4 regions of the Pseudoduganella aquatica genome follow, and region 2 is predicted to be linked to each of the others. Evidence: predicted binding sites of a transcription regulator. Region 2 holds the regulator's gene; each other region holds the start of a gene.
The links. The regulator FNR, encoded in region 2, switches genes on or off when oxygen is low (the NO sensors DNR and NnrR bind a similar motif). The targets are predictions, from matches to a motif close to TTGATNNNNATCAA.

Region 1 (7,527 bases), 260 kb from region 2:
CCAGCCTCATCCTTTGCGGCCGGGAGGATATCCGCGCCGCGACCGGGAAGCAGGACTTCGTCGCCAGCGCACCCGTCAATCTGCTCTACGTGGCCAATCTGGAGCGGCTGGCCAGCGAAGACCACGCCGAACGCCTGCTGCACGCCGGCATAGACGCGGGCCATATCAGCCAGAACGTGTATCTGTTCTGCGCGGCGGAAGGCATGGCGACGGTGGCGCGCGCCTGGTTCGACCAGGCGGAGCTGGCCAGCGTCATGGGGCTGCTGCCGGCGCAGCGCGTCATCCTGGCGCAGACCGTAGGTTATCCGGCCACGCAGCCCGCCGGGCCGGCGCTGCCGGAAAGCACGATCGGCTAGTGCGAAATCAGGACAGGAAGCGGCACGCGGCCGAGCACTGTCCTGGTGACGCCGCCCAGCAGGGTCTCGGTGAGCCGGCGGTGTCCGTAGCCGCCCATCACCAGCAGGCCGCAGCCGGATTCCTTGGCGATGGCTGCCAGGGCGTCGCCCACCGGCCCGCTGGTGTGTTCGCAGCGCACGTCGGCACGGACGCCGTGCCGCGCCAGGTAGTGCGCCATGGCCGGGGCGGGCGCCGGTTCGTCCCCGCGCGCGGAATGCGGATCGTTGAGCTGGAGCAGCGTCGCGGTCTGCGCCATTTTCAGCAAAGGCAAGGCGTCGCTGATGGCACGCGCCGCTTCACGGCTGCCGTCCCAGGCCAGCAGCGGGTGGCGGAAGGGCAGCCCGGCCATTCCGGCGGCGTCCTGGCCGGGCACCAGCAGCAGCGGACGGCCGCAGCGCAGCAGCAGATTCTGGGGCAGATCGCGGATGACGCCATGCGGATCCTCGTCGGGGCCGCTGGCGCCCAGGATGAGCAAGTCGTGGAATGCCGCCTGGTGCAGCAGCGCTTCCTCCGCCGTATCTTCCGCCAGGCGCGGCGCATATTGCATCAGTCCGCAATGGCTTGCGGCGGCTTCAAACGCCGCCAGGCCGGCGTGAGCGTCGGCACGCCACAACGCCAGCCGTTCGGCGGCCTGCGGCGGCAGCCGCGCGACGTCGCCGGCGTGCGCGTAGCGGGACAGGCCCGTGCAGGCCAGGCCTGTCAGGTGCGCATCGCAGGCCAGCGCGAGCCGCGCCGCCAGCGCCATGCGCCCGGCCGCCGGCAAGGACTGGCCGGCGTGCACCAGGATGCTCTTATAGGCCATGGAAATTCCTTGCCGGGATGGGACGAACGCCGCTCAGTGCGACATCAGCACGGGCAGCGTCATCGATTGCAGGATACGGCGCGTCACGCCGCCCAGTATGATCTCGCTCCAGCGCTGGTGGCCGTAGGCGCCCATCACCAGCAGGTCGGCGCCGAGGTCGGCGGCCAGCGACAGCAGCGCGCCGCCGATGTCGATGCCGCCCGCCGTGGCGTGCTGCTGCACCTCCACCTTGACCCCGTGCCGCGCGAGGAACAGCGCGATATCGGCGCCGGGCAGGTCGCCGTGGACGCCGTACTGCCGCTCCGCGTCGAACACCGCCAGCGTGACCTGGCCGCTGCGCTGCAGCAGCGGCAACGCGTCCGTGATGGCGCGCGTGGCCGCGCGGCTGCCGTCCCAGGCCACCAGCGCGTGCCGGTCCAGGTGCCGGAATGTGCCCGAGTAGGGCACCATCAGCACCGGCCTGCCGCCGTTCAGCGCCACGTATTCGGGCAGGGTGTGCAGCATGCGCGGGCCGCCGGAGTCCGGGTCGCTCTGGCTCAGCACCACCAGGTCGGCGTAGTGCGCCTGCTGCACCAGGCCGAAATCGGGATCGTCGTCGGTGTAGCGCCTTTCGTAGCTGATGGCGGCCGCCTGGGCCAGCTTCTCGAACAGCGCCAGCGCCTGCAGGTTGTCCTCCTTGACCGTGTCGAATACGTCCTGCGGCACCGGCGCGCCCCAGGTCATGCCGCCGCTGCGGTAGATGTCCATGGCCAGGCCGGTGAGCGCCGCGCCTGTCAGGTGCGCCTCATGGGTGCGGGCCAGCTCGGCGGCGAACTCGATGCGCGCGCTGGCGTGGGGGGATTGATCAACGTGGACCAGTATGGATTTATACGACATGGCAAGCTCCTTGAAATTCGCCGCATGCAATCGATGGGAGAGTACTTCAGACTACCAAATGCAATCCGCAGCTTTCATGATGCAGATCAAATTCGCCTTCATCAGCCGTGCCAATTGGGTGGGGCGTGCGCCTGGCCGGCGTTTTTGGCGCTAGTCTTGATCTGCATCAAATTTTGCTACTGACGCGCCCACTGGCGCCCGATAAAGTGATGTGGCTGCTTCAGCGCGCGTTGGAGGGAGTGACCATGCAACTGCAATTCCTGGGGGCGACCGGCACAGTGACCGGCTCGAAATACCTGCTCACGTCTGGCCGCGCCAGCATGCTGCTGGACTGCGGCCTGTTCCAGGGCTACAAGCAGTTGCGCCTGCGCAATTGGAACAAGCTGCCGGTGGCGCCGGCGGACGTCGGCGCGGTGGTGCTGACCCACGCCCATCTCGACCATAGCGGCTATCTGCCGCTGCTGGTGCGGGACGGATTCCGGGGCAGGATATATTGCAGCGAGGCCACCTACGATCTGTGCAAGCTGCTGCTGCCGGACAGCGGCCGCCTGCTGGAGGAGGAGGCCAACCACGCCAACCGGCACAGCTATTCCCGCCACACGCCAGCCTTGCCGCTCTACACCGAACGCGACGCGCTGAACGCGCTCAGACATTTTTCGCCGGTGCCGTTTGGCCGCCCGTTTGAAATTTGCGGCAAGCTGTGCGGGCAGCTGGCGCTGGGCGGGCATATCCTCGGCGCCGCCATTGCGACCGTGACCGACGGCAGCCGCACCGTCACATTTTCCGGCGACCTGGGCCGCCTGCACGACGCCATCATGGTCGAGCCCAGCCATATCGCCGGCTGCGACTACCTGGTGCTGGAATCGACCTATGGCGACCGGCTGCACGACGCAGCCGATCCGGCCCTGCGACTGGGCCAGGTCATCCGCGAGACCGCAGCGCGCGGCGGCGTCACCGTCATTCCCGCGTTCGCGGTGGGCCGCGCCCAGTCGGTGCTGTACGCGATCCACCAGCTCAAGCAGCGGGGGCTGCTGCCGCCGGCGCTGCCGGTGTACCTGAACAGTCCCATGGCCACCGACGCCACGGCGCTGTACCAGAAGCACCGCCGGCTGCACCGCCTGGACCATGCCGAATGCGAGGCCATGTGCCATGCGGCGCGCATCGTCAACAGCGTGGAGGAGTCGATAGCGCTCAACCAGCGCCGGATGCCCATGGTGATCATCGCGGCCAGTGGCATGGCCACCGGGGGCAGGGTGCTGCACCACCTGCGCGCATTTGCCGGGGACCCGCGCAACACCGTGCTGTTCGTTGGCTTCCAGGCCGGCGGCACGCGCGGCGCGGCCATGCTGGCGGGCGTGCCGGAGATTAAAATCTACGGGGAATACACGCCGCTGCGGGCCAGCGTGCACCAGATCGACAATCTGTCGGCGCACGCAGACGCCGGCGAGATCCTGAGCTGGCTGGGCCATTTCCAGCGGCCGCCGAAGCGCACCTTCATCACCCACGGCGAGCCGGCCGCAGCGGACGCGCTGCGCCACCGCATCAAGGAGCAGCTGCACTGGGACTGCCTGGTGCCCGACTATCTGGAACGGCAGGAGCTGGCATGACGCCCGGCGACGCCCCCGCAGGCGGCCTGCTGCTGCGCCGGCTCGGCATCGACACCTACCAGGAGCCGGTGGTCTACCTGCACCGGGACAGCGCCATTTGCAAGGCCGAGGGCTTCGAGGCGCGCGCGCGCATCGAGGTCTGGCGCGGCGCGACGCACATCCTGGCCACGCTCAACGTGGTGTACGACAGCCTGATCGGGATACAGCAGCTGGGCTTGTCGGAGGCGGCCTGGCGCGCGCTGGGCGGCATCGACGGCGACGTGCTGCGGGTGGCGCACGCGCGTCCGCTGCAGTCGCTGTCGGCGGTGCGGGCCAAGATCTACGGCCGGCCGCTGGGCGCCGAGGCGGCCGCGGCCATCGTGCGCGACGTGGCCGAGGGCCGCTACTCGGACATCGAACTGGCGGCGCTGATCACCGCCTGCTCCGGCGACCGCATGGACGTGGCCGAAACCATCGCGTTGACCCGCGCCATGGTGGCGGCCGGCCAGCGGCTGCGCTGGGACAGCGGGACCGTGCTGGACAAGCACTGCGTGGGCGGCCTGCCGGGCAACCGCACCACCTTGCTGGTGGTGCCCATCGTGGCCGCCTGCGGCCTGACCATACCCAAGACCTCCTCGCGCGCCATCACCTCGCCGGCCGGCACCGCCGACACCATGGAGACGCTGGCGCCGGTCGCGCTGGACCTGCCCACCATGCGGCGCGTGGTGGAAAGCGAGGGCGGCTGCATCGCCTGGGGCGGCGCCGTGTCGCTCAGCCCTGCGGACGACATGCTGATACGGGTCGAACGCCCGCTGGGGCTGGACAGCGACGGCCTGATGGTGGCCTCGGTGCTGTCGAAGAAGATCGCCGCCGGCTCCACCCACGTGGTAATCGACATGCCGGTCGGGCGTAGCGCCAAGGTGCGCTCGGCGCAGGCGGCGCGCGCGCTGGCGCAGCGCTTCCATAGCGTGGGCGGCGCGCTGGGCATAGGCGTGAGCGTGATTGCCAGCGACGGTAGCCAGCCGGTGGGGCGGGGCATCGGTCCGGCGCTGGAGGCGTGGGACGTGCTGGCGGTGCTGCAAAACCTGCCCGATGCGCCGGCCGACCTGCGCCAGCGCGCGCTGGCGCTGGCCGCCAGCCTGCTGGAACTGGGCGGCAAGGCCGGCGCCGGCCAGGGCCGGGCGCTGGCCGCCGGCGTGCTCGACAGCGGCGCGGCCTGGACCAAGCTGCAAGCCATCTGCGCCGCGCAAGGGGGCATGCGCGAGCCGCCCCGCGCGGCCCACACCCTTGTGCTGGGCGCGCTGCACCGGGGAAGGCTCACCGCCATCGACAACCGCCGCCTGGCGCAACTGGCCAAGCTGGCCGGCGCGCCCAGGGCGCCCGCCGCCGGCCTGGAACTGCACGCGCCGCTGGGTACGCTGCTGCGGCCGGGTCAGCCGCTGTTGACGCTGCACGCCGAGTCGCCCGGCGAACTGGCCTATGCCCTGGCTTACGCGGAGGCCCAGGACACGATATTTACGATACAGCAGGCATGAACAAGGCCATCGCGGCGCAAAGGGGCGGCGATGGACAAGGACTTGACGTGGATCAAACCCTGGTCCCGCCTTGGTCAACCATAATCGCCGCAGTACCGACAATGGAGGGGACGCCGATGAATACACTGCCGCAAGGTAGCGCGAATCAGCTCGCCGCCCAGGCCGCCGCGCCGGCCACAGGCAGCCGCAACGCGCTGGATCTGTATCTGCAAAGCCTGGCCGCGCGCGTGACGGGCGGCATTTCGCCCATCGCCATGCAGCTGGCGTTTCAGGACTGGTGGCAGCATTTGGCGGTGGCGCCCGGCAAGCGCGCCGAGCTGGCCAGCGCCTGGTGGCGCATGCTGGCCATCCCGGTGCCCCAGGCCGACGCCGGCGCGGACAGCCGCTTTGCCGATTCCGCCTGGCGCGCCTGGCCGTTTGCCGCCTACGCCCAGGGCTTCAAGCAGCTCGAGCAGTTCTGGAGCCAGGCCACCAGCGGCGTGCCCGGGGTCGCCCCGCACCATGCGGACGTGGTGGCGTTCACCGCGCGCCAGCTGCTTGACATGTTGTCGCCGTCCAACTACCCGTGGACCAATCCCGAAGTGATGCGGGCCGCACAGGCCAGCGGCGGCCGCAGCCTGATCGACGGCGCGCTCAACTGGCGCAAGGACTTGTGCCGCCGCCTGGCTTTGCCCGGCGCGGTGGTGGCGGAACCCGTGGGCGCGTCCTATACGCCGGGCAAGGAGGTTGCGGTCACGCCGGGGCAGGTCGTGTACCGCAACGCGCTGATCGAGCTGATACTGTATGCGCCGCAGGGCGAAAAAGTGTACCGCGAGCCGGTCCTGCTCGTGCCGTCGTGGATCATGAAGTACTACATCCTCGACCTGTCGCCGCACAATTCGCTGGTGCGCTACCTGGTGCAGCAAGGCCATACGGTGTTGATGATCTCCTGGTGCAATCCCGGCGCGGAAGCGCGCGACATGGGCATGGAGGACTATTTGCAGCGCGGCCTGTTTGCCGCGCTCGACCAGGTCCACGCCCTGTGCGGCGGCGCGCCGGTGCACGGGGTGGGCTACTGCCTGGGCGGCACGCTGCTGTCGATAGGCGCCGCCGCGATGGACTCGGGCGAGCATCCCGCGCACGGCAAACTGGCCACGCTGACCCTGCTCGCGGCGCAGACCGATTTCAGCGACCCGGGCGAGCTGGGCCTGTTCATCGACGACAGCGAACTGGCTTTCCTCGACGCCCTGATGTGGGACCAGGGCTACCTGAACGGCGACCAGATGTCGGCCTCCTTCCAGCTGCTGCACGCGCGCGACCTGGTATGGTCGCGCATGATGCGGGAATACCTGCTGGGCGAGCGCAGCGCGCCGAACGACCTGATGGCGTGGAACGCCGACAGCACCCGGCTGCCGTTCCGCATGCACAGCGAATACCTGCACGGCCTGTTTTTGCATAACGACCTCGCCGAAGGGCGCTACCTGGTGGCTGGCAAGCCCGTCGCGCTGTCCGACATCCATACGCCGCTGTTTGTGCTGGGCACGGAGCGCGACCACGTCTCGCCCTGGCGCTCCGTGTACAAGATACATCTGCTCTGCGGCGCGCCGTTCGACTTTGTGCTGGCTTCCGGCGGCCACAATGCGGGTGTCGTCTCGGAGCCGGGCCATGCCAACCGCAGCTACCGCATCCGGCCTGCGCATCGGTCGCCGAACGGCTACAGCAGTCCGGACGAATGGCTTGGGCAGTCCGAGTCCATCGAGGGCTCATGGTGGCCGCACTGGCAGCAATGGTTGCTGCGCCATTCGGACCGGCAGCGCGCCGCGCCGCCGGTGGTGGCGCCGGAACAGGTGCTGGGCCAGGCCCCAGGGAGTTTCGTGGTGCAGCGCTGAGGCCGGCCCGCCGCGCGCGGCCCTCAGATGCGCATGTTCTCGACCATGTAATCGATGAACACGCGCAGCTTGGGCGAAGCGTAGCGGCTTGCGGGCCACAGCATGGAGAAGGTCACCGTCTGGTCCATATAGCCCTCCAGGATGGTCTGCACGCGGCCCGCCTTGAGGTCGTCGGCAATGATGAAAGTGGGCAGGAAGGCGATGCCTTCGCCGCGCAGCAGCGCGTAGGCGATGGCTTCGATGGTGCTGCAGGTCATGCGCTCCTTGAGCTGCGGCTCGGCCTCGCCGGCGGCCAGCTTGAAAGGCCAGCGCTCTATGCGTCCGCTGGCGGGGAACTTGTGCAGCAGGCAGGCGTGCTGCGCCAGCTCGCGCGGATGGGATGGCGCGCCGTGCCGCTGCAGATAGGCCGGCGCGGCCACCACCACCTGCGGGCAGCTGCCGTTGCGGCGCGCGGCCAGGCGCGA
Region 2 (7,527 bases):
CGCCAGTGGCTGCCGTCGTCCTCGCAGCTGACGGTCACCTGGCCGTCCGGACGGTGCATGTATTTGATGGCGTTGGAGATCAGGTTGTGGAACACCTGCTGCAGCCGGGTCGGTTCGCCGGCCACCGTGGGCAGGCCCGGCGCCACCGTGATGGCGATGCCGGGCGGCGGCGCCAGCAGGTCCAGCACCTCGGCCAGCACCTTGTTCAGGTCCACCAGGGCCACGGCCTCGCGCACCCGTCCCACGCGGGAGTACTGCAAGATGCCGTCGATCAGCGCGCCCATGCGGTGCACGCGGTTGATGAGCAGGCGCATATGCTCCTTGCCCTCGTCGTTGAACAGGGCGGCGTAGTCGGTGGCCAGCCAGTCCGCTAGCGAGCCGATGCCGCGCAGCGGCGCCTTCAGGTCGTGCGAGACCACGTAGGCGAAATTGGTCAGTTCCTCGTTGGCGCTGCTCAGTTCCTGCAGCAGTTGTTCGGACTTCTGCTCGGCCAGCTTGCGTTCGGTGATGTCGCGCACCAGGCCGGTGTACATGCGCTTGCCGCCCAAGGTCATCTCTGCCACCGACAAGTCCATGGGGAAGACGCTGCCGTCGCGCCGCAGGCCCTGCACTTCGCGGCCCTTGCCGATGATGCGTTTTTCGCCGGTGGCGCGGTAATGCGCCAGGTAGCCGTCGTGCGCGCTGCGGTGCGGCTCCGGCATCAGCATATTGATGTTGCGGCCCGCCACCTCCGCCTCGCGGTAGCCGAACATGCGCTCGGCGGCGGGGTTCAGGCGTTCCAGCATGCCGTGTTCGTCGATGGTGATAATGCCGTCCACCGCCGTTTCAAACACGGCGCGCATGCGCGCTTCGCTCTCCTGGAGCGCCTGTTCGGCGGCCTTGCGGGCGCTGATGTCGTGGATGGTGGCCATCACCATGGTCTGGCCGTCCGGGCTGCGCAGCGGCGACAGGCTGACCTCGACCGGGAATTCGCGTCCCTCGCGGTGGCGGCCGGACAGCTGGGCCCCCGCGCCCATCGCGCGCGGATGCGGCTCGGCGGTGTAGCCTTCGCGCAGCGCCTGGTGGCCGTGGCGGAAGCGTTCGGGTATCAGCGTCTCCACCGGCAGGCCCTGCAACTGCTCCTGCGTGTAGCCGAACAGCGCTTCCAGGGCCGGATTGGCGAGCGCAATCGCGCCGCCGCGGTCTACGATGAGGACGGGATCGGTGGCGGCTGCCAGTAGCCAGGCCAGGCTTTGGTCGGCGATGGGGGGATTTTGCATGCCGCAATCATACGAAAGATGCCCGCCCCGGTAAAGCCTTAGTGTCCGCAGCGGAAATTCGGCGGCAATTTGACCTGGATCAAACCAGCCACTGACGCGGAACGCCCGCTTCCCATACAGTTACACCCATGGGAACGGCGGAGAACGCAATGCACTCGGTAGACAGCGAAACGGCGGCGGAACTGGAGCGCATGCTGTTGAGCGAGCGGGCGCGAGCGGCGCGCAAGCAGGCAACGTGGGAGCTGGAGGTGGTGGAACTGGCGCTGGCGCGGCTGGCGGACGGCAGCTACGGCGCATGCCGCCAGTGCGGCGCGGCCATTGCGCTGGCCCGCTTGCTGGCGCAGCCGTCGGCTGCGCACTGCCTGGCTTGTCAGCAAAACATCGAGCGGCGCTACCAGGTGGAACAGGAATAGAGGACGGGAAGCAGGCGGGGCGCCAGACAGCGCCTCAGGCGGCTTCGCACTCAGGGGCAAAGCGGCCGGCGGCCAAGTCTTGCAGGCCGGCCAGATCCAGGATGCGCAGGTCGCGGTTGTTCAGGCTGATCCAGCCGGCCTTGCGGAAGCGCGCCAGCAGGCGGCTGATGCTCTCGATGGTCAGGCCCAGGTAGCCGCCGATGTCCTCGCGCGACATGCGCAGCTGGAAGCTTGCAGGCGAGAAGCCGCGCGCCGCGTAGCGGGCGCCCAGGGAGGTCAGCATCAAGGCCAGGCGCTGTTCGGCGCGCATATTGCCCAAAAATAGGGCAACCGCCTGTTCGCGCTGGATTTCACGCGCCATGACGCGGTGGAACTGGTGCATCAGCTCGGGCACTTCGGCCACCAGCTCCTGCAGGCGGCCAAAGGGGATTTCGCACACTTCGCTGTCCTCCAGCGCCACCGCGCTGCAGCTGTGCTGGCCGGTGCCTATCGCTTCCATGCCCAGCAGGTCGCCGGCCATGTGGAAGCCGGTAATCTGCTGCTCGCCGCGCTGGTTCACCTGCGCGGTCTTGAAATGCCCCAGGCGCACCGCGTACAGGCTGCCGAATCCCTGCCCCATGCTGAACAGCTGCTCGTCGCGCTGCACTTTGCGGCGGCGCGAGATGATCTGCTCCAGGCGGTGCATCGCATCCTCGTCCAGTCCCTGCGGCAGGCACAGGCGGTTGAAGCTGCACAGGCCGCAGCGCGGCTGGGGCTGCGCCTTGGCTGGGGCGGAAGATGCGATGTGGATGGTGGCGGTGGTCATGGTCGGCTCCGGTGCATGGGCTGCGCTGTCGATGCGGACAGTATCGCCCGCACCGGGCCTGGGCGGTATCGGGTATTCCGGCTGGCTGCTGTAGGGGATCCCCTACAGGCCAGCTCAGAAGGTGATTTTCAGCGCCGACGGCGCGCCGCCCAAGGCGCCGGGCGCGCTGGAAATACCCTCCACCGTCAGGCCTTCCTGGGTCTGGCGGAATGGCAGCGCGCCGTCGCGGCCCAGCTGTTCCACGCCCCTCACCTTGCCGGCGCCCGGTCCCAGTACGCGCAGCACCACCGAGCCGTCGCGCGGCGCGCCGATGGCGTAGACCGCCGTGCCCTTGGATGTGAAACGCCATCCCTCCTCGCCGAACTGCTTCCAGGGGCGGGTGCCGTAGATGGCCTCGCCATTGGCGTCCAGCCATGCGCCCACGTCCAGCAAGGTGCGCTGCTGCTCCTCGGGGATGGTGCCGTCGGCCTTGGGCGAGAGATTGAGCAGGTAGAAGCCGCCCTTGCTCGCCGTGTCGACCAGGCGGCCAATAATGGCGGCGCCGCCGGCCACCTTCATGCCGTTGGTGTAGCCCCACGTGCTGCCTATGGTGTCGTCCACCATCCACGGGCCGGGCCGGATGTCCGGCGGCGAGCGCACGCCTATCTTTTCAAAGTCGATAATGGATCCGACCTGTTGGGCGTCGTCGTTGCTGGGCGCGTAGGCGACGAATTTGGTGCTGATCGAGACTTCCTTGTTCCAGGCCTGGGCGCGGTTGTAGTAGTAGGCCGCCACGCGCAGCTTGAGCGGGTCCAGCACGCGCAGGTTGACGCCGTTGTCGAACCACAGAATGTCGGGCTGGTACTGGTCGATCAGCTCCAGGTTGCGGTTCACCCAGTCGGTCAGGAAGCGCGCCATGGCGGGCTGGCTGCGATCGGCCACGTTGTAGAAGGCCGCCCATTCCGGGTCGTACAGGTCGGCCTTGGCCGCTTTCAGGCGGGCTTCCAGCGCTTCGGGCGGGTTGATGAAGGTGAAGTTCTCCACCCCGTGGTTGGACACGCCGAACTTCATGCCCTCCTTGCGCACGGCGGCCGCCAGTTCGCCTATCAGGTCGCGCTTCGGTCCCATGCGCTTGGCGTTGAAAGGCGTAACATGGCTGTCCCAGAGCGCGAAATTGTCGTGGTGCTGGGCGGAGGGCATCACGAACCGGGCGCCGGCGCGGCGGAACAGCGTGGCCCACTGCGCGGCGTCGAACTTCTCCTGCTTGAACCGGGGGATGAAATCCTTGTAGCCAAAGCGTTCCGGCGGCCCGAAGGTTGCGGTGTGCCAGGCCAGGTCGGCGCCGTACATATGCTTTTCATACCATTCGTTGTGGTAGGCGGGCACCGCGTACACGCCCCAGTGCATGAAGATGCCGAACTTGGCGTCCTCGAACCAGGCCGGGGTGCGGTAATTCTTGCGGATAGACTCCCAGTCCGCCGCGTAGGGGCCGGGCGGCAGCGGCGTGGCGACGGCGGCATCGGCAGCGGCCACGGTGGCCGGGGTGGCGGGCGGCCCCATCACGCCGTAGTCGTACAGCTTGGACTCGGGCACGCCGCCCCGGTCCGGCTTGGGCAAGGGGCCGGCGTCGGCACCGGTCAGGGTGGAAGCGAGGACGGCCAAGGTTAGACCGGACAGCAATGGCGCGCGCAGCATGGTTTGCCCCTGTAATTATAGAAATGACGACTAGCGTATCGCGCGGGCGCATTTCGCGCACGTTTCGCTTTGTATCACTCATAAACATGATTAGATTGCGCCAGCCGTTGACACTGGCGTGACGACTATCGATACTCGGAAGCCATCCTAATCAGACCTATAACAATACCCCCATGGCAGTCATCACCGAGATTGAAGACCTGCGCCTGCAGGCCAAGCGTCGCGTCGCAAAAGCTATTTTCGGCTACGTCGATTCCGGCTCCTACACCCAGGGCACCATGCGCGCCAACAAAAGCGACCTGGAAGCCATCCATCTGCGCCAGCGCGTGGCCGTGAATGTGGACCAGCGCAATACCGCCACCACGCTGGCCGGCCAGGATGCGTCCATGCCGGTGGCGCTGGCCCCGGTAGGCCTGACGGGCCTGAACTACGGCGACGGCGAGATCCTGGCAGCGCAGGCGGCCGAGGAATTCGGCGTGCCCTTCACGCTCACCACCATGAGCATCTGCTCCATCGAGGACGTGGCGGCGGCCACCACCAAGCCGTTCTGGTTCCAGCTCTACGTGATGCGCGACCGCGCCTTCGCCGCCGACCTGATCGCGCGCGCCAAGGCCGCCAAGTGCTCGGCGCTGGTGCTCACGCTGGACCTGCAGATCCTGGGCCAGCGCCACGCGGACCTGCGCAACGGCCTGACCGTGCCGCCGCGCCCTACCCTGTCCAATATCGCGGACATGCTGAGCAAGCCGTCGTGGTGCGCCAGCGTCCTGCTGGGCAAGCGCAAGACCTTCGGCAACCTCGACGGCCACGTCAAGGGCGCGCAGGGCCTGTCCACGCTGATGGCCTGGGTGGGCCAGCAGTTCGACCCCACGCTGAACTGGGACGACGTGGAATGGATACGCAAGCAATGGGGCGGCAAGCTGATTTTGAAAGGCATCCTCGATCCGGAAGACGCGAAAATGGCCGCCCGCACCGGCGCGGACGCGCTGGTGGTCAGCAACCACGGCGGCCGCCAGCTGGACGGCGCCATGAGCTCCATCCGCGCCCTGCCCGGCGTGCTGGAAGCGGTGCAGGCCGAGAATCCGAAGATGGAAGTGTGGATGGACGGCGGTATCCGCTCCGGCCAGGACATCCTGAAAGCCTGCGCCATGGGCGCCCGCGGCGTGATGGCGGGCCGCAGCTACATCTACGGCCTGGGCGCCATGGGCAAGCCGGGCGTGAGCCTGGCGCTGGAAATCATGCGCAAGGAGCTGGACGTGTCGATGGCGCTGTCCGGCATCCGCGACATCCGTGATGCGAACCGCTCGCACATCGTATTGCCCAAGCACTGGTAAACAAGACTTCCATGCACAACTACCGCATCGCTGGCGTTGCAGCGTCCCTGGCACTGGCGCTGAGCGCCGGCGCTGCGGCCGCCCCGGCTCAAATAGCAGGCAAGCAGCTTGAAAACCTGGACCGTGGCGTGCTCGCCATCGCCGCGAACGGCGGCGTCTTCGTCAGCTGGCGGGCGCTGGCGACGGACCCGGGCGGGACGTCCTTCGACCTTTACCGCGACGGCAAGCGGCTGAACACGCAGCCGCTGAAAAGCACAAACTACGTGGACCCGGCCGGCGCCGCCGCAGCCGTCTACTCGGTGCGGCCCGTCCTGCCACGCGGCGGCGAGCAGCCCCTGGCCAGCGCCGGCGCCACTTGGCCGCAGCAATACAAAACCATCCCGGTCCAGAAGCCGGCAGGCGGCGTCACGCCCGACGGCCAGAGCTACACCTACGAGATCAACGACGGTTCGGCGGCCGACCTTGACGGCGACGGCCGCTACGAGCTGATAGTGAAGTGGCAGCCGACCAATGCGCACGACAATTCGCACGCAGGCTACACCGGCAACACCTATATCGACGCCTACAAAATGGACGGCACGCGCTTGTGGCGCGTGGACCTGGGCCGCAACATCCGCGCCGGCGCGCACTACACCACCTTCCTGGTCTACGACTTCGACGGCGACGGCAAGGCCGAGCTGATGGTGAAAACCGCCGACGGCACCGTGGACGGCAAAGGCAAGGTGATCGGCGACGCGAACGCGGACTACCGCAACCCCAAGGGTTACGTCCTGTCCGGCCCCGAATTCATCACCGTCTTCAACGGCGAAACCGGCGCCGCCATGGCCAGCGCGCCCTATCTGCCCGGGCGTGGCGACGTGGCCGCGTGGGGCGATGCCTACGGCAACCGGGTAGACCGCTTCCTCGGCGGCGTGGCCTATCTGGACGGCGCCCGCCCCAGCGCCATCTTCTCGCGCGGCTACTACACGCGCGCCGTGATCGCCGCCTGGGACTGGCGCGGCGGGAAGCTGAGCAGCCGCTGGGTGTTCGACAGCGACGTGGCGGGCGGCGAAGTGAACCACCAGGGCGCGCACTGGCTGTCCGTGGCCGACGTGGACAACGACGGCAAGGACGACATCATCTACGGCGCGGCCACCATAGGTAGCAACGGCAAAATGCTATACAGCACAGGACTGTGCCATGGCGACGCCCTCCACGTGGGCAAGCTGGACCCGCTTCGTCCGGGACAACAGGTCTTCATGGTGCACGAAACGCCCAGCTGTTACGGCAAGCACGGCATAGAAATGCACGACGCGGCCACCGGCAAAATCCTGTGGAGCCTGGACGGCAAAGGCGCGGACGTGGGACGCGGCGTATGCATGGATATCGATCCGGCCCACCTGGGCGAGGAATGCTGGGCCTCGGTCGGCGGCCTGATGAGCGCCAGCGGCGTGCAGATCTCCCCCGAGCATCCGCGCCGCATCAACTTCGCTTCCTGGTGGGACGGCGACCTGCTGCGCGAGTCGCTGGACGGCACGCGGATAGAAAAATGGAACCCGGCCACCAAGGACATGCAGCTCCTGCTGAACGGCGCGGACTCCGGCGCCGCCTCCAACAACGGCACCAAGTCCACGCCCGTGCTGTCGGCGGACCTTTTTGGCGACTGGCGCGAGGAAGTGGTCTGGCGCAGCGCGGACAACAACTCCCTGCTGGTGTTCAGTACCACCGCGCCGACCACCCACAGCATTCCTGCGCTGATGCAGGACGCGCAATACCGCGTGCAGGTTGCGGGCCAAAATGCAGGCTACAACCAGCCGCCGCATCCTTCCTTCTACCTGGGCGAAGGCATGGCGCCTTTGCCTGGCGCATCCCGGCTCAGCGCACAAGAATAGTACGCATACAACACAACAGAAACAGAGACCATGAAGACTTCCCTGCTCGCGGCGCGCCGCGCCACCACGCTGGCCTTGCTACTGGCCGCCAGTTTCTCCGCCACCGCACAAAATGGTGAAGCGCGCCGCTTCGATTTCAGCGCAAAGCCGGCCGCCGGCTACACCGCCGTCCCT
Region 3 (7,527 bases), 710 kb from region 2:
GGGCACATAGGCCTGGCCGCCCAGCTTGCCCTCGGTGCCCACCTCGCGCGCCACCCGCGTCACCTCGGAGGCGAAGGAAGACAATTGGTCCACCATCACGTTGATGGTGTTTTTCAGTTCAAGAATTTCACCCTTCACGTCCACCGTGATCTTTTTGGACAGGTCGCCGTTGGCCACGGCGGTGGTCACCTCCGCGATATTGCGCACCTGGCCGGTCAGGTTGCCCGCCATGGAGTTCACGCCGTCGGTCAAGTCCTTCCACGTGCCGGCCACACCGGGCACGTTGGCCTGGCCGCCCAGCTTGCCCTCGGTACCCACCTCGCGCGCCACGCGCGTCACTTCCGACGCGAAGGAGTTCAATTGGTCCACCATCACGTTGATGGTGTTTTTCAGCTCGAGAATCTCGCCCTTCACGTCCACCGTGATCTTCTTGGACAAGTCGCCGTTGGCAACGGCGGTGGTCACGTCCGCGATGTTACGCACCTGGCCGGTCAGGTTGCCGGCCATGGAGTTCACCGAGTCGGTCAAGTCCTTCCACGTGCCGGCCACGCCCTTCACCTGCGCCTGGCCGCCCAGCTTGCCCTCGGTACCCACCTCCCGCGCCACCCGCGTCACCTCGGAGGCGAAGGAGGACAATTGGTCCACCATCACGTTGATGGTGTTTTTCAGTTCAAGAATCTCGCCTTTCACGTCCACCGTGATCTTCTTGGACAAGTCGCCGTTTGCCACGGCGGTGGTCACCGCCGCGATGTTGCGCACCTGGCCCGTGAGGTTGGACGCCATGAAGTTCACGTTGTCGGTCAAGTCCTTCCACGTGCCGCCCACGCCCGGCACATAGGCCTGGCCGCCCAGCTTGCCCTCGGTGCCCACCTCGCGCGCCACGCGCGTCACTTCGGACGCGAAGGAGCGCAGCTGGTCCACCATCACGTTGATGGTGTCCTTCAGCTGCAGGATCTCGCCGCGCACGTCCACCGTGATCTTTTTGGACAAGTCGCCGTTGGCCACGGCGGTGGTCACCTCGGCGATGTTGCGCACCTGCGACGTCAGGTTACCCGCCATGGAGTTTACCGAGTCGGTCAAGTCCTTCCAGGTGCCGGCCACGCCTTTCACTTGCGCCTGGCCGCCCAGCTTGCCCTCGGTGCCCACCTCGCGCGCCACGCGCGTCACTTCGGAGGAGAAGGAGGAGAGCTGCTCCACCATGGTGTTGGCGGTGGTGGCCGCGCGCAGGTACTGGCCCTTGAGCGGGTGGCCGTCCACTTCCAGCGCCATGGTTTGCGACAGGTCGCCTTTCGCCACGGCGCCGATCACCCGCGCCATTTCCGTGGTCGGGCGCACCAGATCGTCGATCAGGGTGTTGACCGAGCTGATGATGGTCTGCCAGCCGCCGGCCACGTTGGGCACGGAGGCGCGCTGCGTCAAGCGGCCTTCGCGGCCCACCACGCGGCTCACGTCGGTGACCACTTTGACCATTTTTTCCTTGGTCTCGATGATCTCGTTCAGGGTGTCGGCGATCTTGCCCGGCATGCCGGTCCAGTCGGACGGCATGCGCACCGAGAAATCGCCTTTCTTCAGCGCCATCAGGATCTGCAGCAGCAGCTTGCTGTCGAGATCCTCGGCAAATTCGGTCATGTTGTTCATCAGGATAAATCCTCGGCAAAAGGTGGCGGACGATGGACGTAAAAGATACTCCGCTGACTAGCGGAGTCAAGTAAATGTTGCCAAAAGCGAAAAGTATGCCAAATATTAATTTGGTAACAGTATCGCGGGAAACTAATTTCTAATTTAGAACTTTTTTAGTTTCCGGCGCGCACGATTGTGCGGACAGGGCGGCTCAGGCCAGTTGCTTCAGCAGGAAGGCGTAGGTCAGCGCCCACATCTGCGCCTGCTGCGCGTTGTTGGCGGCGCCGGCGTGGCCGCCTTCGGTGTTTTCCCAGTACAGCACGTCGTGGCCCTGGTCCTGCATCAGCGCCGCCATTTTGCGGGCGTGGCCGGGGTGGACGCGGTCGTCGCGGGTGGATGTGGTGAGCAGCACGCGCGGGTAGCGCCCGGCGGCGCGCACGTTCTGGTAGGGCGAGTAGCGCTCGATGTAGGCCCACTGCGCCGGGTCGTCCGGGTCGCCGTATTCGCCCATCCAGGAGGCGCCGGCCAGCAGTTGGTGGTAGCGCCGCATGTCCAGCAGCGGCACCTGGCAGACCACGGCGCCGAACAGCTCGGGCCGCTGCGCCATGACGGCGCCCACCAGCAGGCCGCCGTTGCTGCCGCCCATGATGCCGAGGCGGCGCGGGCTGCTCAGGCCGCGCGCGGCCAGGTCTTCGGCCACGGCGATAAAGTCGTCGAAGGCGCGCTGCCGGTGTTCCTTCAGCGCGGCCTGGTGCCAGCGCGGGCCGAATTCGCCGCCGCCCCGGATATTGGCCAGCACGTAGATGCCGCCTTGCTCCAGCCAGGCCGAGCCGGTGACGGCGCTGTAGAAGGGCTTGAGCGAGACTTCGAAGCCGCCGTAGCCGTACAGCAGCGCGGGCCGCTCGGCGCCCGGCGCCGCGTCCCGCCCGGACACGACAAAATAGGGTACGGCGGTGCCGTCGGCCGAGGTGGCGTGCAACTGCTGCACGCGGTAGGGGGCGGCGTCGAAGAAGGCGGGCAGGGATTTCAGCCGCACACGCTCGTCGCTGCCGGCGCGGGCCAGGTAGAGCGTGGTCGGGGTCAGGAAGTCGGTGACGGTGAGGAAGTAGTCGTCGCTGTCTATGCTGTCCAGGGCGCTGGCGTCCAGCGTGCCGAAGGCGGGCGCGTCCACGGTGCGGCGCTGCCAGGCGCCGTCCACGTGGCGCAGCTCGGTGATGCGGTTCTTTACATTGTCCAGTTCGTTGAGCAGCAGGGCAGAGCGGGTGGCGCTGACGCCGTCCAGCGAACTGGTGGGCGTGGGCGTGAACAGCACGGCGAAGGCGCGCTCGCCGAGCAGGTGGCTGCGGAAGTCGGCTGCCAGCAGCGCGCCTTGCGGATAGCGCACGCCGTCCACCATCCATTCCGAGCGCAGCTCGATGATGAGCTGGTCGCGCACGGTGTAGGCGGTGGCGTCGTCCGGCTTGTCCACCCTGGTCAGCGTGGCGCCGTCGCGCAGGTAGAGCTCGTTGGTGTAGAAGCTCATGGATCGCCAGATCAGCTGGAACTCGTGGCCGGGCGTGAAGTCCTTGGCCGCGCCCACGGCCAGGTCGTCCGGCTCGCCTTCGAACACGGTGGCGGCCTGCTCCAGCGGCGTGCCGCGCCGCCATTCCTTGACGATGCGCGGGTAGCCTGAGCTGGTCATGGAGCCGGGGCCGAAGTCGGTGGCGATGAACAGGGTGTCGCGGTCTATCCAGGCGGCGCGGGACTTGGCTTCGGGCAGGGTGAAGCCGCCGTCGACAAAGCTGCGCGTGCCCACGTCGAATTCGCGCAGCACGCAGGCATCGCCGCCGCCGCGCGACAGCGACAGCAGGCAGCGCGTGCTGCGGTGCAGGAAACTGGCGCCGGCCCAGACCCAGTTTTCGTCCTCGGCGGCGGCCAGCGCGTCAATGTCGAGCACGGTGTCCCAGGCCGGTTCGGGTAGCAGGAACTGTTCCGGCGTGGTGCGGCGCCAGATGCCGCGCACGTGGACCGCGTCGCGCCAGAAGTTGTAGTAATAGCCTTCGTGCAGGCTGACGTAGGGAATGCGGTCCTGGGAATTGAGGATGGTCTTGAGCCGCGCATGCAGCGCCGCGTAGTGCGGCGTGGCTTCCAGCTCCGCCTCGGACACGGCATTCTGGCGCCGCACCCATTCCAGCGGCGCCTCGCCGGCCACGTCTTCCAGCCAGAGGTGGGGATCAATATTCAGTTCTGCGGGCATGCGGGTCTCCAAGGCGGCAGTGGGTTGGTCCGCCTATTGTGGCATGCCTGGGGACGGCTGGCTTATGGCGGAGCGGGCTGCTGGCTGACCCAGACCGGGGCGGACCAGAGCAGGGTGCCGTCGTCCTGGGTGATGCGGGCGTAGTAGTAGTGCTCGCCCGGCTCCGGGGTGAGGGTGATGCCGCCGCCGGAGGCTGCGCCGGCGAGGGGCAGCTGGGTGGTGGAGCCGCGCTTGCCGGGCACGCCCGATATGATGGCCAGCGCGGCTACTTGTCTGCCGGTGGCGCTGGCGTGGCGCACGTCCAGCGTCAGCGGGCCGCTGTTGCTGAAGCGCTCGCCCATCAGGCGGCCGTTGGCGGTGAGGACGATCTGGGCCTGCTTGTCCATGGTGGCGAAGACGCGCCGGGCGCGGATGGCGTCCAGCAAGGCGGCGGACGACAGCGCGGTGTTTTCCGGCAGCAGCACCGCCGTGCGGTTGGTGTAGGACATGCCCCAGTTGGCGCAGTGGTTGTCCTGGTTGCTGGCGAAGGCCAGGTGGTAGCCCGCTTCCAGCAGCCGCTGGCAGGCTGGCTCGTAGTTGCTGCGGCGGTTCTCGGTTTCGTCCGTATTGACGGAAAAGGCGTTGCTGTTCATGACCTCGCACAGCGCCATGGCGGCGTCGCCGTCCTCGGTGTAGCCCAGGGGCTGGCCGACGGCGCGGAACTGGCTTTCTTTCGGATGGTTGAACTGGCCCAGCCAGCCGCGCTCGCGCATCAGGGTGTAGAGCGCGCCGTAGTTGCCCTTGGCGGTGGCGATGTCGGCCAGCAGCTCGCCGCCGGCGTTGCGCTCCCAGCCCAGCAGCTCGGGGCTGTTCAGGATGTTCAGGTGGCCGCCGCCGCTGATCACACCCCATTCCATGCCGTAGATGGCCAGAAACTCCGGGTGCGCGGCCGTGTAGGCGGCGGCCGCCACAAGTCCGCCGTGGTACAGGCCCCTGGCCTGATCCGGGTCGGCGGATGGATTGCTGCCGTCGGAGCCGTCGTACATGTGGTTGTGCTCGGACGCCATCAGGAAGTCCAGGCCGTGGCGGCGGGCGTAGTCGAAAGCGTCTTCCGGGCCGAAGGGCGCGCTTTGCGGCTCCTGCGCGCCGGTGCAGTGGTCGAGTGCGCCTCCGCCGTCGCTGTGGCTGGTCTGGCTGTGCAGGTTGCCGTAGTAGACGGTGTAGGGAAGGGCGCCCGCTGCCGGCGCGGCGGCCGGGCTGCGGGCGGTGCGCGCCGTGGGCAGCGGACTGAACTGCGCCAGCGCCAGCGGGGTTGGCGCGCCCATGGCGACATCCCACTGCTGCCGGATGACTTCGCGCGCCCTGCCGGCGCCGGCTTCGGCGCGCATGCGCAATTGATAGACGCCGTCGGGCAGGGAATTTGCCGCCCTGCCAGCGGCCGCAGCCGCACCGGAAGGCGGGCCGCAGCAGACCACGGTGGCGTCGGCCACGCCGGCCCGCGTGGCTGCCGCACCACGCCAGCGCCGCACGGTTGCACCGCCGGGACTGCGCAGCTCCAGCTGCCAGGCAACCCGCCGCGCGCCAGCGCCAGGCAGTGAAAAGTGCATGCCGATGAGGCCTTGCCCGCGCGCGCCGTCCGCCGCTGCGGCGCTGGCCAGCCGGGCCGGCGCGGCCAGCTCCGCCTCGAATTCCCGGTGCTCCCGCTCTGCGGCCATGCAAGCGCCGCCCCAGACTAGGCTGGCAGCGGCTACCATGATGAACGTCCCTGTGGCTGGCCGTGAACAAATGAACATGATTTCCCTCCTGCTCAACATGGTTAGAGCGGGAGCTTGTGAAATCGTTCACCTTTCTTCATCGCTTGCGTTTCGCTAGGCTCAGGTATGGCCAGTTAACGCTGGTTGAAAAATGCTGTTTGATAGTATGCTGCTTTAATGCAAAACAACTGGAACGAAGTGGCCGTGAATGCGTAAACTGGGTGCCCTGCTCAAAAGCCTGATTAATATAAGGACTGTGCTCTGGGGCATAGGCCTGTCGCTGGCATTGTCGGTGGGCATGGTGCTGTACGCGAACGCGGCGCGCGCGGTGGAGGAAGACGACCGCCAGCGCTTCGACAACCTGGCGCGCAGCACCCAGTACAGCATTTCCGCGCGCGTGAAATCCTACTCGGACGTGGTGCGCAGCCTGGTGGCCCTGTTCCAGACCAGCGACTCGCTCAGCCGCCAGCAGTTCCACGAGTACGTGTCCACGCTGAACCTGCCGCAGCATTTTCCTGCCATCGAAGCGCTCAACTACGCCGTGCCGGTGCGCGACGCCGACCGCGACGCCTTTGTGGCCGCGGTGCGCAACGACCGCAGCCTGCATGCGGGCGGCTATCCCAAGTTCGACATCAAGCCGCCCGGCCGGCGCGACCAGTACACCGTGTTGCTCTACCTGGAGCCGATGGAGATGGTGATGGAGCGCTTCGGCGTGGACATCGGCGTCAACCCGGCCATTGCGCGCGCCATGGAGCTGTCGCGCGACACCGGCCAGATCAGCGCCTCCGGCCAGCCGGTGGTGGTGAAAAAACCGGTGCCGCACATTGGCCTGGGCATGCGCCTGCCGGTGTACAAGCGCGGCATGCCGATACACGACGTGGCCAGCCGCCGCGCCGCCTATATCGGTTCGGTCGGCATCGGCTTTTCGGTAGCCAAGCTGGTGCAGGGCGCGATCGACGAAATGGCGATCCGCGAGGTGCACATGCTGCTGTACGCGGACAGCTCCACCGATGTGGAAAAGCGCCGCCTGACCATAGAAAAGACCGACCGCCTGCTGTACAACGACAACGGCTCCATCGAGGCGGTGCCGGTGGCCCCGGCCAATCCCGACGAATACATGGAAACGGTGCTGCCGATCGACTTCAACGGCACGCTGTGGAAGGCGCTGTTCCGCGTCAAGCGCGCGGACATGCACACCGGGCTGGACGCCTATTTCCCGTGGATCGCGCTGGCCACCGGTTTTATCGTCACCATGCTGATCTACGGCTACCTGCTGACCCTGTATTTCTCGCGCCGCAGCGCGATCGAGCAGCGCCTGCTGCTGGACAGCGTGCTCAACAACGTGGACGCCCGCGTCTTCATGAAGGACCAGCAGCGCCGCTATATCTACGTCAACGCCAAGACCGCCGAGGCGATGGGCATGCCGGTGGAGGAGATCATCGGCAAGAGCGACCGCGAACTGATGCCGCCGGCAGAGGCGGACGCGGCCTGGAAGGAGGAGCGCCAGGTCTTCCTGGACGGCATCAAGCGCGCCGGCGAGGAGCGCTATGTGGGGCGCGACGGCGCCGTGCAGCACCTGTGGACCGTGAAGGCGCCGGTGCATATCGATGGCGACGTTGCGGCCGTGATCGGCCTGGCCACCGATATCACCGAGCTGCACAACCTGAAGGAACAGGCGCAGGCCGCCAACCAGGCCAAGAGCGACTTCCTGTCGAATATGAGCCACGAGATCCGCACGCCGATGAACAGCATTATCGGCATGGCGCACCTGGCGCTGAAATCGGTCACCCACCCCAAGCAGCGCGACTACCTGCAGAAGATCTACCATTCCGGCCAGCACCTGCTGGGCATCATCAACGACATCCTGGACTTCTCCAAGATCGAGGCGGGCAAGCTGGAGCTGGAAGTGCTGGACTTCGCGCTGGAGACCTTGCTGGC
Region 4 (7,527 bases), 860 kb from region 2:
ACACGGCCGATGCGGCGTGCAGCGCGGCGATCTCTTTCGAGCTGTAGCCCAGCGTTTCCAGTACTTCGTTGGTGTGCTCGCCCAGCAGCGGGGAGCCGGTGATTTCCACTTTCAGGTCGGAGAACTTGATCGGGCTGCCTACGGTCAGGTATTTGCCGCGCTCTTTGTGGTCCACCTCGGTGATGGTGCCGCTGGCGCGCAGCGACTCGTCGTTGGCCAGTTCTTTCATCGTCATCACCGGCGCGCAAGGAATGTCGAACTTGCGCAGGATGTTCACCGCTTCGAACTTGGTCTTGTCGGCCAGCCAGGCTTCAATGGTGGCGAAGATGTCGAAGATCTTGTCCTGGCGCGCCGAGGCGGTCATGTAGGCAGGGTCTTCTATCCACTCCGGCTTGCCGATGGCGCGGCAGATCGGCGCCCACGCGTGGCCCTGGATGGTGAAGTAGATGTAGGCGTTCGGATCGCTCTCCCAGCCTTTGCACTTGAGCACCCAGCCCGGCTGGCCGCCGCCGCCCGCGTTGCCGCCGCGCGGCACCACGTCGCTGAACTTGCCGTGCGGGTATTGCGGATATTCTTCCAGGTAGCCGATGCGGTCCAGGCGCTGCTGGTCGCGCAGCTTCACGCGGCACAGGTTGAGCACGCTGTCCTGCATGGATACGGCCACCTTCTGGCCCTTGCCGCCGTTGCGGTTGCGCGCGTGCAGCGCGGTCAGGATGCCGATGGCCAGGTGCATGCCGGTGTTGCTGTCGCCCAGTGCGGCGGCGCTCACGGTTGGAGGGCCGTCGTCAAAGCCGGTGGTGGAAGCCGCGCCGCCCGCGCACTGCGCCACGTTCTCGTACACTTTCAGGTCTTCGTAGTGGTGGCCGTCGCTGAAGCCCTTGACCGACGCCACGATCATGCCGGGATTGAGTTCGCGGATATGCTCCCAGGTGAAGCCCATGCGGTCCAGCGCGCCGGGGCCGAAGTTTTCCACCAGCACGTCCGACTGCTTGATCAAACGGGTCAGCACTTCCTTGCCTTCAGGCGTCTTGGTGTCCAGCGTCAGCGACTTCTTATTGCTGTTCAACATGGTGAAGTACAGCGCGTCCACGCCGGGAATGTCGCGCAGCTGCGAGCGCGTCACGTCGCCCGCGCCGGGGCGCTCGACCTTGATCACATCGGCGCCATACCAGGCCAGCAGCTGGGTGCATGCCGGGCCAGCCTGCACGTGGGTGAAGTCGATGATCTTGATGCCTTCTAATGGTTTGGTCATTTAAGTCTCCTGGTGTTGTTCGGTTTTTACTTCTTGCCTGCGGTGCTGGGGTTCAGATTGGTAAGGCGGCCGCTCTCCGTGCCGGCGGTTTCGTCGATGACGGCGTTGATCAGCGCCGGCTTGCCGGCCGCGATGGCCTCGGTCAGTGCGCGCGTCATTTCCTCCGGCGTGGTGACGTGGTAGCCCACGCCGCCGAAGGCTTCTATCATCTTGTCGTAGCGGGCGTTCTTCACGAACACGGTGGGCGCCACGTCTTTGCCGCCGGTGGGGTTGACGTCGGTGCCGCGGTACACGCCGTTGTTGTTGAAGATAATGGTGGTCACGGGCAGCTCGTAGCGGCAGATGGTTTCCAGCTCCATGCCGCTGAAGCCGAAGGCGCTGTCGCCTTCGATCGCCACCACCGGCTTGCCGCTGGTGACCGCCGCGCCGATGGCGAAGCCCATGCCGATGCCCATGATGCCCCAGGTGCCCGAGTCGAAACGCTTGCGCGGCTCGTACATGTCGATAATGCTGCGCGCAAAGTCCAGCGTGTTGGCGCCTTCGTTGACCACGTTGATGTCCGGCCGGGTCTTCAGCACGTCGCGGATGGAGCGCAGCGCGCTGTGGAAGTTCATCGGCGACGGGTTCTGCGCCAGCATGCCCGCCATCTTGGTCAGGTTCTTGTCCTTGCGTTCGGCGATGGCCCCGGTCCAGGCCGGATCAGGCTTGCCCTGGCCGCTGGCGCGGATGCCGTCCAGCAGCGCCGTCACGCAGGAGCCGATGTCGCCGATCACCGGCGCGGCAATCGCCACGTTGCTGTCGATCTCGGTGGGCGAGATGTCGATCTGGATGAACTGCTTGGGGCTGCCCCAGGTCTTGCCTTTGCCGTGCGCCAGCAGCCAGTTCAGGCGCGCGCCGATCAGCATCACCACGTCCGCTTCGGCCAGCACGTAGGAACGGGCCGCCGAGGCCGACTGCTCGTGGGTGTCCGGCAGCAGGCCCTTGGCCATGGACATGGGCAGGTAGGGAATGCCGGACTCTTCCACCAGCGCGCGGATGGCGGCGTCGGCCTGGGCGTAGGCTGCGCCTTTGCCCAGCAGGATCAGCGGCTTCTTCGCGCCTTGCAGCAGCGACAGCGCGCGCTGCACCGAGTCCGGCGCAGGAATCTGGCGCGGCGCCGCATCCACTACCTTCACCAGCGAGCGGCGGCCGTGTTCGGCGTCGATCACTTGTGCCAGCAGCTGCGCCGGCAAGTCCAGGTAGACGCCGCCGGGACGGCCCGACACGGCGGCGCGGATGGCGCGCGCCACGCCGATGCCGATGTCCTCGGCCTTGTTGATGCGGTAGGAGGCCTTGGCGTAAGGCTTGGCCGCGTTCAGCTGGTCCATCTCTTCGTAGTCGCCCTGCTGCAGGTCGACGATTTCGCGTTCGCTGGAACCGCTGATCAGGATCATCGGGAAGCAGTTGGTGGTGGCGTTGGCCAGCGCGGTCAGGCCGTTCAGGAAGCCGGGCGCGGACACGGTCAGGCAGATGCCGGGCTTCTGCGTCATGTAGCCGGCGATGGCGGCGGCGTTGCCGGCGTGCTGCTCATGACGGAAACCGATGAAGCGCATGCCTTCGGCTTGCGCCAGGCGCGCCAGGTCGGTGATCGGGATGCCGACCAGGCCGTAAATGGTGTCGATGTCGTTGTGCTTGAGGGCGTCGACTACCAGGTGGAAACCATCGGTCTGCTCGGATGCCGCTGCGGTATTGGTCATGATGAGTGTCTCTTATATTGTGGTTATGAAACGGGCCGGTTGTTGAAGGCCATATTAGCGAGAGCACTTGTTTTCTCTCATTGACCGCGGTCAAGATTCAAAGGAAGATGCTTAACATTTCCAGATCGGTATCAATTTCTAGCCATGACGCTGTTAGCCAATCACCCCGAACGCAATGTGCTGCGCGTGCAGCTGCGCCAAAATATCGTGCTGAAAGAACTGCGCGAAAGCGAGATGGCGGCGCTTGAGCCCTACCTGAGCGTGGTCGATTGCCAGAAGGGCGACCTGCTGCTGAACCAGGGCGTGCACGAGATGGAGCAGTATTTCATCCTGGACGGCATACTCAAGCGGGTGGTGACCAACCAGGAGGCCAAGGAAATGATTTTGCGCTTCGCGGCCGAGCGCGACATTGAAACCAGCTACGCGGCCTGGCGCCTGAAGACGCCCACGCCTTACAGCATCGTCTGCGTGAGCAAGGCGCGCGTGGCCAAGCTGCCCATGCCGCAGTGGGTGGCGTTTTTGGAAAGCCATTCCCAGCTCAAGCAAAGCTTCGAATACGAGGTGATGCATTTGATGAGCGAGATCATGGGCCACACCATTACCCTGCATCTGCTGGACGCGCCGGGCCGCGTGCACCGCTTTGTGCGCAAGCATGGGGAGATGTTTGAGCGCTTGCCGAAGAAGCAGCTGGCAGCGTATCTGAATTTGTCGCCGGAGACGCTGAGCCGACTCAAAAACCAGGGCAAGATTTAGCGGCTCTGGCGGATCCGGCGGGTTACGCGGCTCCGCCGCTAACCCGCCCTACGAATGATCAACTTCCGCGTAGGGCGGGTTAGGCGCGAAGCGCCGTAACCCGCCACGAATCTTGACCGCGGTCAAGAATCCTGAAATTAGGAATATGTGGAAAAACCGGGTTTTTCATAGGCAATATTCTTACCGGTGATATCTGATATGCGCGTCCGCAATTGGCGGCGTGCTGGGCGTCTACCTATACTCGTTTCATACCAAACGCGTTGGCACCCATTCTTAACTTCAGAGGAAATATCATGACCACCATCACCAGCAAACAGACCCGTCCCGCCACCGAACAAGCAGCGCCGTTCAGCCTGATGTTCATCATTGAAACCCTGTTCGCCGTCAACCTGCGCGAACAGCTGGACGCCAGCACCGGCGGCGACAAGAGCGACGCCAAATACACCTACGGCCTGTAATTCAGCCGCAAAGCAAAACGGACGTCCTTGTGAGACGTCCGTTTCTTCATCAGGCCGCCATTTTTTGCAGCCTGACCTGCCCTCTCTCATCGGCCATGGTCCGCTCCAGCATTTTCACCAGCGCGTAGACCGCGTCGATATGGGGCGTTGCCGTGCCGGTAAGCCGCCCCAGTTCCACCACCGAGCCGACCAGGGCGTCGATTTCCGGCCCCCTGCCTGCCTCGATATCCATCAGCATCGACGTCTTGTGCCGCCCTACTTTCTCGGCCCCGGCGATGCGCTTGTCCAGCGTGACGCGGAAGGTCACGCCCAGCTGGTTGGCCACCGCCTCCGCCTCCCGCATCATGTCCGCCGCCAGGCCGCGCGCCAGCGGATACTGGCAGATGCCCTCCAGCGTGGCGTGGGACAGCGCGCTGATCGGGTTGAAGCTCAGGTTGCCCCACAGCTTGAGCCAGATCTCGGACCGGATATGGTCCAGCACCGGCGCCTTGAAGCCGGCCCGCGTAAAGCAGGCCGAGATGGCTTGCACCCGGTCGCTGTTCGAGCCGTCCAGCTCGCCCAGCGGGAAGCGCTCGCCTTCCACATGCCGCACCACGCCAGGCGCCACCAGCTCCGAGGCCGGATAGACCACGCAGCCAATCACGCGTTCCGGCGCAATGCGCGCCGCCAGCAGGCCGTCCGGGTCCACGCTGTGCACCACCCGCCCTTCCAGGCTGCCGCCGTGGCGGTGGAAATACCAGTACGGTATGCCGTTCTGCATGGTGACCACGCTGGTCTCCGGGCCGAACAGCAGCGGCAGCTGGTCGGCCACGGCCGCCACCTGGTGCGCCTTCAGCGCCAGGATCACCACGTCCTGCGGTCCTGCTTCGGCGTAGTCGTCCGTGGCCGTCACGTTGACCGCCACCTTCTCCGTGCCGTCATGCTCGATCAGCTTGATGCCCTTGTTGCGGATCGCCATTAAATTGGCGCCCCGCACCAGGAACGTCACCTGCTCGCCTGCCAGGGCCAGCCTGGCCCCCACCAATCCTCCTATTGCTCCCGCCCCTACTATGGCGATTTTCATTTTCAGCTCCTTGGTTTTTACTCAAAACGGTTGCTGAGCTTGCCAATGCCGTCGATCTCGACCTCCACAATGCTGCCCGGCCGCATCGAACCGACGCCGACCGAGGTGCCGCACAGCAGGATGTCGCCCGGATCCAGCGTCATGTCTTTGGAAATCCGGCTCACCAGCTGGGCGGCGGAAAACACCATGTCGTTGATCGGGTAGTCCTGCCGCACTTCGCTGTTGAGGATGGTCCGCACCACCAGCATGGCGGGGTCCAGGCCGGTGGCGATCACCGGGCCGAAGGGGCAAAAGGTGTCGAAACCCTTGGCCCGCACCCATTGCGGAAAAGTCGGATCGCGCTTGATGATGTCGTTCACGGTGACGTCATTGGCACAGGTATAGCCGAATATATGGTCCGGGGCGTCGGCCTCGGAGACGTTGAAACAGGTTTTGCCGATCACGATGGCCAGCTCGCCTTCGAACGCCACCTTGTCCTCGCACAGCGGCTTGCGGATGGTGGCGCCGGGGGCCAGGTAGGAGTTCGGCGTTTTCAGCAGGTACAGCGGCTCGGGCGGCGGTTCCAGCCCCAGCTTGCGGCCCAGCGCATGGAAGTTGTTCCACATGGCCAGCACCTTGCCGGGCACCGCCGGCATCAGCAGCTTCACGTCGGACAGCTGCAGGGTGTAATCGGTCGGCGTGGGCGCATCGAACATATCGCCTTCGTAGATGCGGATTTTGTCGCCTTCCACGGTGCCGAAACGCACGGTGTCGAAGTGTTGGAAGCGCAGCCAGCGTTTGATCATGTCGTTCTCGTTTCGAAAGGCGCCGGCGTGCAGAGTCCCTCGGCGGCGGCAGCGGGAGCTGCGGCTGCCAGGGCTGCTGCTGCAGCCGGCGCGTATCAGTCAGGGGGTTGGACTAGTTGGCAAGCCGGGCGGCGGCCGCCAGGCCTTTTTCGTCGGCCACTTCAACCGGGGTGACGGCAGTGTCCATGAAGCGTTTGCGCATCGGACGCAGCACCCACCAGGCCATGAAGGCAGCCACCGCGTTCAGGCCGCAGCCCACGAAGAACACCGCTTCCCAGCTGCCGGTGGCCGCCGTGATGACGCTCGACAGCGGCACGAAGATCGACGCCGTGCCCTTGGCCGTGTACAGCAGGCCGGCATTGCCCGCCGCGTTCTTGGTGCCGAAGGTGTCGGCGCAAGTAGCGGGGAACAGGCTGTAGATCTCGCCCCAGGCAAAGAACACCAGGCCGGTCAGGATCACGAACATGATAGGATCGCGGCCCCAGTAGTACAGCGCCAGGATGCCCACAGATTCCAGCGCGAAGGCGATGAACATGGTCTTCTCGCGGCCGATCTGGTCCGACACCCAGCCGAAGAAGGGTCGCGTCAGGCCGTTCAGCACGCGGTCGATGGCCAGGGCGAAGGTCAGTGCAGGCAGCACCATGCCCATGACGTTGAAGGTCACGCCGTCAATTTTGAAGTCCTTGGCGATAGGACCCATTTGCGCGGTCGCCATCAGGCCGCCGGCAGCCACCAGCACGAACATCGTGTACATGACCCAGAACACCGGTTTGCGGATGATCTGCGACGGGCCGAATTCGGCGCGGCCTTGCTGCACCTTGGTCTGCTTCTGGATCTTGCTCGGCACGTGGGCCGGTGGACGCACCATCAGCAGCGCCAGCAGCATCACAATGGCGCCCTGGCCGATGCCGAAGGTGAGGAAGGTGGACTCGTAGCCGCTTTTGGCGATCATCATGGAGATCGGGATAATGGTGGCCGCCGATCCGGCCCCGAATCCCGCCGCCGTCAAGCCCGCCGCCAGGCCCCGGCGATCCGGGAACCATTTCAGTGCCGAACCCACGCAAGTGCCGTACACCGCGCCGGCGCCGATGCCGCTGATGGCTGCCGCGATGTAGAGCATGGTCAGCGAGTCGGCGTAGGAGTTCATGATCCAACCCAGCGCGCACAGCAGGCCGCCAAACAGCACTACGGGACGTGGTCCCCATTTGTCGACCGCCCAGCCTTCCACTGGCACCAGCCAGGTCTCGGTCAGGATGAAGATGGTGAAGGCAACCTGGATGGCGGCCTTGCTCCAGCCGTACTTGTCGGCGATAGGGTTCACAAACAGGGTCCAACCGTACTGCAGATTGGCGATCATGGCCATACAGATAATGCCCATGATGAGTTGTAGCCAGCGGTACGAAGGAGGCCTGATCACTGGCGCGATGTCATCGTCATGCTTCATTTCGTTATCTCCATTAAATTTATTATGTGGGACTGT

Region 1: a site for FNR is predicted at 5,238-5,251, ahead of KT882_RS18245 (PHA/PHB synthase family protein). Genes of this name have one in related genera too.
Region 3: a site for FNR is predicted at 5,764-5,777, ahead of KT882_RS20300 (CehA/McbA family metallohydrolase). Genes of this name have one in related genera too.
Region 4: a site for FNR is predicted at 3,069-3,082, ahead of oxc (oxalyl-CoA decarboxylase). Genes of this name have one in related genera too.

Annotation. Positions count from the first base shown of each region.
Region 1 covers NZ_CP086370.1:4,101,589-4,109,115, reverse strand. Annotated here, with positions in the region: gene KT882_RS18270 (CBS domain-containing protein) at 1-356, shown strand, start outside; gene KT882_RS18265 (universal stress protein) at 353-1,198, opposite strand; gene KT882_RS18260 (universal stress protein) at 1,232-2,074, opposite strand; gene KT882_RS18255 (MBL fold metallo-hydrolase RNA specificity domain-containing protein) at 2,320-3,681, shown strand; gene KT882_RS18250 (thymidine phosphorylase family protein) at 3,678-5,195, shown strand; gene KT882_RS18245 (PHA/PHB synthase family protein) at 5,312-7,063, shown strand; gene KT882_RS18240 (LysR substrate-binding domain-containing protein) at 7,087-7,527, opposite strand, start outside.
Region 2 covers NZ_CP086370.1:3,839,955-3,847,481, forward strand. Annotated here, with positions in the region: gene KT882_RS17160 (sensor histidine kinase) at 1-1,259, opposite strand, end outside; gene KT882_RS17165 (TraR/DksA C4-type zinc finger protein) at 1,409-1,672, shown strand; gene fnr (fumarate/nitrate reduction transcriptional regulator Fnr) at 1,707-2,477, opposite strand; gene KT882_RS17175 (alpha-L-fucosidase) at 2,592-4,151, opposite strand; gene KT882_RS17180 (alpha-hydroxy acid oxidase) at 4,325-5,482, shown strand; gene KT882_RS17185 (rhamnogalacturonan lyase) at 5,494-7,353, shown strand; gene KT882_RS17190 (GDSL-type esterase/lipase family protein) at 7,384-7,527, shown strand, end outside.
Region 3 covers NZ_CP086370.1:4,554,458-4,561,984, reverse strand. Annotated here, with positions in the region: gene KT882_RS20310 (HAMP domain-containing protein) at 1-1,638, opposite strand, end outside; gene KT882_RS20305 (prolyl oligopeptidase family serine peptidase) at 1,832-3,856, opposite strand; gene KT882_RS20300 (CehA/McbA family metallohydrolase) at 3,919-5,550, opposite strand; gene KT882_RS20295 (CHASE domain-containing protein) at 5,798-7,527, shown strand, end outside.
Region 4 covers NZ_CP086370.1:2,980,974-2,988,500, reverse strand. Annotated here, with positions in the region: gene frc (formyl-CoA transferase) at 1-1,252, opposite strand, end outside; gene oxc (oxalyl-CoA decarboxylase) at 1,279-2,988, opposite strand; gene KT882_RS13290 (Crp/Fnr family transcriptional regulator) at 3,133-3,741, shown strand; gene KT882_RS13285 (hypothetical protein) at 4,035-4,199, shown strand; gene KT882_RS13280 (2-dehydropantoate 2-reductase) at 4,249-5,262, opposite strand; gene KT882_RS13275 (fumarylacetoacetate hydrolase family protein) at 5,280-6,047, opposite strand; gene oxlT (oxalate/formate MFS antiporter) at 6,160-7,491, opposite strand.